Regions from separate parts of the Variovorax sp. 10N432 genome, predicted to be linked through region 2. Evidence: riboswitches for the same ligand, from Rfam matches in the RefSeq annotation. Region 2 holds a riboswitch; the other holds the start of a gene.

Region 1 (3,915 bases), on a different contig from region 2:
CCCGGTGCGGGCCTGCCGATGGAGCGTGCAGGGTACACGCTCACGGTCTTTCGGCACGTTGACGGCAAATGGCTGTTGGCGCGTGATGCAAACCTCTTGTCTCCGGTACAGCGCCCAAGTTCGTGACTACCAGCGCGTCGACACGATGGCTGGACGAGTCACCCCCCTCCTCGCCCCAGAGCGAACTAGCTGGCTTGGTTTGAAGCCTCGGCAACCGGCACCACCCAAGCAGCCATGCCACCCGAATCTCGGCGGCCAAATCGATACTTGACTCGGCCATCGCTCAGGACTACTTTCCGCCCTCTCTGGACCTCAAAGGAGATACCGTGATGGCTTTTTCTCGAATCGCATCGGGAGTCTTGCTCTCGGGTTGTGTCGCGCTCGGTGCCAGCTATTCGTTTGCCCAGACGTCGCCGTCAGAGCGTGAGGCTGCGGCCGCCGCCCAGGCAAAGCGCCAAGGCAAGCTGCCGACCAAGGGCGATGAACAGTATCTTCAGAACGCGCTCAAGCGCTGCGAACGCCAGCCGGAGGGGACTGCGCGAGACGCTTGTGTCAAGCGCGTGACTGACGCCGGCGACACCACGACACGGGGTAGTGTCGAAGGGGGCGGGAAGATTCGCACCAACACCATGCAGGTGCCTGCGACCGAAGCGCCCAAGAAATGAGGGCGCCACCCTGGCGCGAGACGCGCTACCGTGCGGCGACCAGTCGTTGCCGCTCGGTTGAAGGTCCGATTGCTGGCTGATTCCGTCTAGCCGCTACGGGCGGCGTGTTCACCATCGATGCTCAACGCAGGCAAGCGCGAAATCGCTGACTGACTGCGGATTCTGCAGTCAAGCCCACCTCACCGTGGCGTTTCTTTCGACTGTGACTCGGCCGCTTGTAGCGTTTGCTCAAGCAGAACCGATATTGTCATCGGCCCGACGCCGCCGGGCACAGGTGTGACGGCTGAACACCGGCTCATTAGATTGCGAGGCTCGATATCACCGATGCCGCCAGCGTGGTAGCCCGCATCGACAACGACCGAATCATCGGCAATCCAATCGGCAGCGATAAAGTGCGGTTTGCCCAATGCACCGACAACAATCTGCGCGCGCCGCACTTCTCGCTCCAGATTTCGCGTGCGGGAATGACAGAGAGTGACGGTGGCTCCAGCATTGGAAAGCATCAACGCCATCGGCTTTCCAAGGATGGCGCTCCGGCCGACCACGACTGCTCGCTGGCCGGCAATCTCAATGCCGTAGTCAGTCAGCAGCCTCATGATTCCAGAGGGGGTAGCCGAACCAAACGCTTCTTGTCCCAATGCCATGCGCCCGAATCCATGAGAGGTGACGCCATCGACATCCTTGTCGATTCGAATGCAATCGAAGCAAGCGCGTTCGTCTATGTGCAACGGTACCGGGTGCTGCAACAGAATGCCATGGACGTCAGGGTCCTTGTTGAGCGCATCGATGACGTCACACACCTCTCTTGTGCTGGCTGACGCAGGCAACACCAGCGCCTTCGAGTGCATTCCGACGCGCCGGCATGCGTTGGCCTTCATTCGGACGTAGACCGCCGAAGAAGGGTCGTCGCCGACCAGGATGGTGGCGAGAGTGGGCACGCGGCCCTGGTGTCGTAGCGCAAAGCCGCGAATCGACTCCGTGAGTTTGGCTTCGCAACGCACTGCGAGCGCTTTGCCGTCGAGAACGACACATTCAGACCTGGTGCCACCGTTCATATCAGTTTCCTTGCAGGAAAACAGTCGGGTGCCCAGGCGAGCGGCAATGATTCGCCTGCGCTCCACGGTGGAACTCACCTTATCGCCAGTTACGCGGGCGGAGCAATGATAGATGACCAGTGACGCCGCATCCTGCCCCTTGCACCTCAGAGCTTCTTCATCATGAACGCCAGGTAGAACCCATCGGTGTGGTTGTCGATGCGCCCGAACTCCTGGTAGCCGCGCTTCGCATAGAAGTCGCGGGCCTGCCATTCGAAGGTATCGAGCTTGGCGCTGTGCGCGCCCAGGCGCTTCGCCTGCGTCTCGGCCTGCCCAAGCAGCTCGCTGCCAAGCCCGGCTGTCCTGGCCGCCTCGTCGACCCAAAGCACGTCGATGTGGAGCCAGTAAAGGAAGACGTAGCCGCGAAGCCCTCCGACCATTCGACCTTGCTCATCCCTTGCGCTCAGCCATACCGGTTGAGATTCGGGATACTCGCCCACGAATTCGTAGTTGAAGTGGCGCAGCCGTCGACCGAGCTCGCCCGACCGCACCTCCTCTTGCGTCGCTTCGACGATGGTCCAGGCTGTCATGGCGGGCACAGCGCCCCTGTCAGGGCCGCGTCTTCCCAGCCACCAGCCGCATCCCCGGCATCAGTTCGGCCGCGAGCTCCGGCCGTTCGAGCGCGTAGTCGAGGTTCATGCGTGCGATCTCGACGTGCTCCTCGCCCAGCGCCTGCGCGCGCGAGCCTTGCCCGCGCTCGATCGCCTGCACCATCGCGTGGTGCGTGCGGTGGGCCTGCTTCATCCACTGGTGCCCCTCCTCCATCGACGACTGCATCGGCAGCATGGCGCTCGGCGACGCGAAGGGCTGGCCGTCCAGCATGTCCATCACGCGCTGGAGCGCGACATTGCCGCAGCCCTGCATGATCAGCTGGTGGAAGCGGTCGTTCATCTGGACGTAGGCCGCGTAGTCGTCCAGGCCCATTTCGGGCTTGTTGACCGCCTTGTCGCCCTCGTCGAGGCAGTCGTGAAGGTCGCGCAGCAGCTGGCGCGAGGCACCGTCCTCGGCCAGCAGACGGGCCGCGAAGCCTTCGATCACGCCGCGCACGCGGATCGCGTCGGCGATCTCCTGAGACGTGAAGCGGCGCATCTGGTAGCCGCCGCTCGGCGACTGCTCGATCAGGCCCTCGTGCTCCAGGCTGGTGAGCGCCAGCCGCACGGGCGTGCGCGAGGCGCCGAGCTTCTCCGCCAGCGGGATCTCGGCCAGCCGCTCGCCGGGCACGAATTCGCCCTTGAGGATCAGGTCGCGAAGTTGAACCAGCACACGGTTTTGTTGGGAGTCCATCTGGAGCAGCGGAACGAAGAATGCCTCGATTCTAAGGAGATCAGCCGTGGCTGCACACAGTCAGGCCAACTTGGTCCGATTGTTGCATACATGTCGCAAGCAGTGCATTCAGAAAGAGAAAATGCACCTCGAAGATGCGTCGACTTCTAAGTAATAACCCTTGTTTTAGCGCCTGAATGCCCCCGCAGGAATCTAAATGGATTGACCTGGATCAGAAATCGCCCAGACAATGTATGCAATTGCATGCAGCGCATGTTTCAGACAGTCACCCCCACGATGGAGCACCCCCATGATCAGTGCAGAACAGAATGATTTCATCACCCGGGTCGGCCGGGGCACCCCCGCCGGCACGCTGTTGCGCCGCTACTGGCAGCCGGTGGCGCTGGCCGACGAACTCGCCGGTCCGCGCCCGGTCAAGGCGGTGCAGCTGATGGGCCAGCACTTCGTCCTGTTCCGCGACGAGCAGGGCCAGCTGGGCATGCTCGACCGCGACTGTCCGCACCGCGGCGCCGACCTGGCTTTCGGCCGCCTCGAGCACGGCGGCCTGCGCTGCCCCTTCCATGGCTGGCTGTTCGACGCCAAGGGCAACTGCCTCGAAACCCCCGCCGAGCCCGTGGGCAGCAAGCTCTGCACCCGCATCAAGCAGGCCGCCTATCCGGTGGTCGAGCGCGCCGGCACCGTGTTCGCCTACATCGGCGAAGGCGAGCCGCCCGCGTTCCCCGATTTCGACTGCTTCGTCGCGCCCGACTCGCACACCTTCGCCTTCAAGGGCCTGTTCGAATGCAACTGGCTGCAGGCGCTCGAGGTCGGCATCGACCCGGCGCATGCCTCGTACCTGCACCGCTTCTTCGAGGATGCCGACACCTCGGAGA
Region 2 (3,915 bases):
GCCGTCGCCGCCTGCTCGAAATCGATCTTCAGGTCGGCATCCAGCTTGCCGGCCTTCAGCGCCGCCGGCAGCCCGCCCGGGATGTAGCCCAGGTAGGGCACCAGGTCGAGCCCCTGGAAGTTGATGCGGGCGTCGGTCTTGCGGTTGGCGGCGAACGGCGTCGACTCGGCCGCCGAATCGAACTTGCTGCCGTTGAGGACGAAGGCCAGCTTCGGCTCGGTCTTGATCTCGCGCTTGGAGGCCAGGTTGCTCAGAAAGGGCACGCTGAGTGCGAATTCGCGCAGCTCGTGGCGGCGCTTGACGGTTTCGTCGCTGAAGTCGACGGCGCCGTCGGTGATGGCAATGTTGTAGACGGCGAACCGCGGCGGGTCCTTCTTGGGCGCATCGGGGGGCTCCGGCGCGGGAGTCAGCCGGGCCAGGATGTCGTCGATGTCGTAGCGGCCATCGGCGAGGTGCGTGAGCTGGATCGCAGGCGCCTCGATCCGGACCGCGTCGATCACCGGTGCGAGGCGCAGGATGGACTGCAGCTCGGCGTCGACATAGATGCGCTTGACGGCGACCTGCGGCTGGCTGCCGTCGGCAGTGGCGATGCGCAGGTCGTTCACCGCGAGCTCGAGCGTCCAGGGCTTGAACTCGATCTTGCCCACCGTGACCTGGCGGCCCAGCTTGTCGCTGGCGATCTTCTGCACCTGGCCCTTGACGATCGGCGGTACCGCCAGCCATGCGATCACCCAGACCGCCAGCAGGATCAGCAGCGTCCAGAGCCCGCGCCGCACCCATTTGTTCTGTTTCAGCAAAGCAGCATTCATCGATGGGGAGTGTGCCCCAAACCCATGGCGGCCCCAAAGTGAGAAAGCCCGGCGGCTCGACGCGAAGTCAGGCCTCCGGGCTCGATGGCGGGCGAAACGCCCATGCCATCTTTTCGCTCGACCGGAAGTTCAATCGTTCCGGTCATGCTGGCAGCAAGGGATTGCCACCGTTGGGCCTCAGCCGCTGGACCGTCGGATTTTGCTCGTCGGGCCACTGGACCTTGGTAGACGCCTGATAGCTCAGGCAATTAGAGCCTATGCGCTATGCGGATGGATTGCAAATCGCGTTTTCAATGGATCTCGTGCAGCCGATTCGTGCACTATTTCATACATTTCTTTACATCGAAATTAGAATATCAGACCTATCTTATATTCTTGACCAGATATTTAGCGGTCCCTAGAATGCCAATCTTTCCCGAGCCCCCGAGTGGCCGGACTCTCCCAAATCCGCTGCCGGCATCTGCCGGCTTGATCAGGCGGCCGCGCTCTCTCCCTATTTTTCGCGCGGTCCTGATTCGTACCAATCCAAGCGCCGCTTCCTTTCTGCTCCGCCCCCGTGGCGCTGCGAACGGGTGCCGCACAGAAAGGAAGAGCGATGAAACAGGCGTTAGATGCCACAGCCCGCGGGCTACGGACCTTCGTGTCCGACGTGGTCGACGGCTTCTTCGAGATCACCCACAACAGCTTCGCCCTGCTCGGGCTGGCGACCGTGTTCGCCGTTCTGGCGCTGGCCGCCCGCCCGGACCTGCGGCAGACCGGCGAAGAGCAGCTGATGGGCTGGCTGCAATCGCGCAAGCCCGTGCCCRAGGCCGTCGAGGTCAGCGACCTGGAGCCCACCGCGATCGAGCGGACCACCGCCGCCAGCCCTCACGAACTGCCCAAGCAGCAGGCCGCGGTGGCCTACTGGCTCAGCAAGAAGTACCGGGTGGCGGCCGAGCCATTGAGCGTGCTGGTCGCCGAGGCTTTCGACCTCGGCAAGAAAACCAAGCTCGACCCGACCCTGATCCTGGCGATCATGGCGGTCGAGTCCAGCTTCAATCCCTTCGCCCAGAGCCAGGTCGGCGCCCAGGGCCTGATGCAGGTCATGACCCGGGTCCACGGCGAGAAGTACGAAAGCGCCGGCGGAACCCTGACCGCCTTCGACCCGGTGACCAACATGCGCGTCGGCGTCAAGGTGCTGCAGGAATGCATCGCCCGCGCCGGCTCCCTCGAGGGCGGCCTGCGCTACTACGTCGGCGCCGCCAATCTGACCGAGGACGGCGGCTATGCCGGCAAGGTGCTGGCCGAGCACGAGCGGCTGCGCCAGGTGGTCGCCGGCCGCGCGCCGCCCACGACGACGCCGGCGCCGCGCGCCAATCCGGTCCAGGTCGTGGCGCCGCCGGCAGCGGCCAAGCCGGCCCAGCCTGATCCGCAGCAAGTCGCCCTGCTCGGCGATTCCTAGCCCTTCGGGCCGCGCCGGCGCCCGCCGTCGGCTACACTCGGCCGGCACGCGACTGGCGATAGGCGCAACCCTTTTCAGGTGCATTGCGCTGACGTGGACTACCACTGGGAAGCGTGCCGCCCGCGGTTCGTTTGCGGGTGATCAGCCGTTCGCCTGGGCAGCCCTTGTTTGGTTGAAGAACAAGGACCATCGTCTTGAAGGACTGCCATGTACCACCGCAATATCCTGGTCGAACAGACCGATCCTGAAATCTGGGCTGCCATCCAGGCCGAGAACGCCCGCCAGGAGCACCACATCGAGCTGATCGCGAGCGAAAACTACGCCTCGCCGGCCGTCATGGCCGCCCAGGGCTCGCAGCTCACCAACAAGTACGCCGAGGGCTATCCGGGCAAGCGCTATTACGGCGGCTGCGAGCACGTCGACGTGGCCGAGCAGCTGGCCATCGACCGCATCAAGCAGATCTTCGGCGCCGACGCCGCCAACGTGCAGCCGCATTGCGGCGCCTCGGCCAACGAGGCCGTGATGCTGGCCTTCCTGAAGCCCGGCGACACCATCATGGGCATGAGCCTGGCCGAAGGCGGCCACCTGACCCACGGCATGCCCCTCAACATGAGCGGCAAGTGGTTCAATGTCGTGAGCTACGGCCTGAACGCCGACGAAGCCATCGACTACGACGCCATGGAACGCAAGGCGCACGAGCACCTGCCCAAGCTGATCATCGCCGGCGCCTCGGCCTATTCGCTGCGGATCGACTTCGAGCGCTTCGCCAAGGTCGCCAAGGATGTCGGCGCCATCTTCATGGTCGACATCGCCCACTACGCCGGCCTGGTGGCAGCAGGCGTGTACCCGAACCCGGTGCCGCACGCGGACGTCGTCACCTCGACCACCCACAAGAGCCTGCGCGGCCCGCGCGGCGGCATCATCCTGATGAAGTCGCAGCACGAGAAGGCGATCAACAGCGCCATCTTCCCCGGCCTGCAGGGGGGCCCGCTGATGCACGTGATCGCGGCCAAGGCGGTGGCCTTCAAGGAAGCGCTGTCGCCCGAGTTCAAGGCCTACCAGCAGCAAGTCGTGACCAATGCACGGATCGTCGCCGAGACGCTGACCGAGCGCGGCCTGCGCATCGTCAGCGGCCGTACCGAAAGCCACGTGATGCTGGTCGACCTGCGCGCCAAGGGCATCACCGGCAAGGAAGCCGAAGCCGTGCTGGGCGCGGCCCACATGACGATCAACAAGAACGCGATCCCGAACGACCCCGAAAAGCCGATGGTCACCAGCGGCGTGCGCATCGGCACGCCGGCGATGACCACCCGCGGCTTCAAGGACGAGGAAGCGCGCGCCACCGCCAACCTGATCGCCGACGTGCTCGAGAACCCGCGCGACGCAGCGAACATCGATGCGGTGCGGGCCAAGGTGCACGCGCTCACCAGCCGCTTCCCGGTCTACAAATAACCGGCACGACAGCGCATGAAGTGCCCCTTCTGCGGTCATCTGGAGACCCAGGTCATGGAGACCCGGGTCTCGGAAGACGGCGACTTCGTGCGCCGCCGGCGCCAGTGCGGAGGCTGCGACAAGCGCTTCACCACCTACGAGCGGCCGGACGTCAACTTTCCGGTGGTGGTCAAGAAGGACGGCAGCCGGGCCGACTTCGACACCGCCAAGGTG

The links. A riboswitch is a leader RNA that binds a small molecule or an ion and turns the genes downstream of it on or off. The one in region 2 is predicted to bind ZMP and ZTP.
Region 1: it holds a riboswitch for ZMP and ZTP, as region 2 does, so the genes downstream of both, AC1DF3_RS05210 (tetrahydrofolate dehydrogenase/cyclohydrolase catalytic domain-containing protein) here and glyA (serine hydroxymethyltransferase) in region 2, are expected to answer to the same signal.

Annotation. Positions count from the first base shown of each region.
Region 1 is NZ_JBFTHX010000003.1:192,571-196,485, reverse strand. It holds gene AC1DF3_RS05220 (YybH family protein) at 1-126, shown strand, start outside; gene AC1DF3_RS05215 (hypothetical protein) at 330-665, shown strand; gene AC1DF3_RS05210 (tetrahydrofolate dehydrogenase/cyclohydrolase catalytic domain-containing protein) at 845-1,720, opposite strand; ZMP/ZTP riboswitch at 1,744-1,823, opposite strand; gene AC1DF3_RS05205 (GNAT family N-acetyltransferase) at 1,867-2,289, opposite strand; gene AC1DF3_RS05200 (GntR family transcriptional regulator) at 2,309-3,043, opposite strand; gene AC1DF3_RS05195 (aromatic ring-hydroxylating dioxygenase subunit alpha) at 3,333-3,915, shown strand, end outside.
Region 2 is NZ_JBFTHX010000007.1:189,071-192,985, forward strand. It holds gene AC1DF3_RS11255 (DUF748 domain-containing protein) at 1-809, opposite strand, end outside; gene AC1DF3_RS11260 (transglycosylase SLT domain-containing protein) at 1,405-2,250, shown strand; ZMP/ZTP riboswitch at 2,289-2,416, shown strand; gene glyA (serine hydroxymethyltransferase) at 2,458-3,702, shown strand; gene nrdR (transcriptional regulator NrdR) at 3,718-3,915, shown strand, end outside.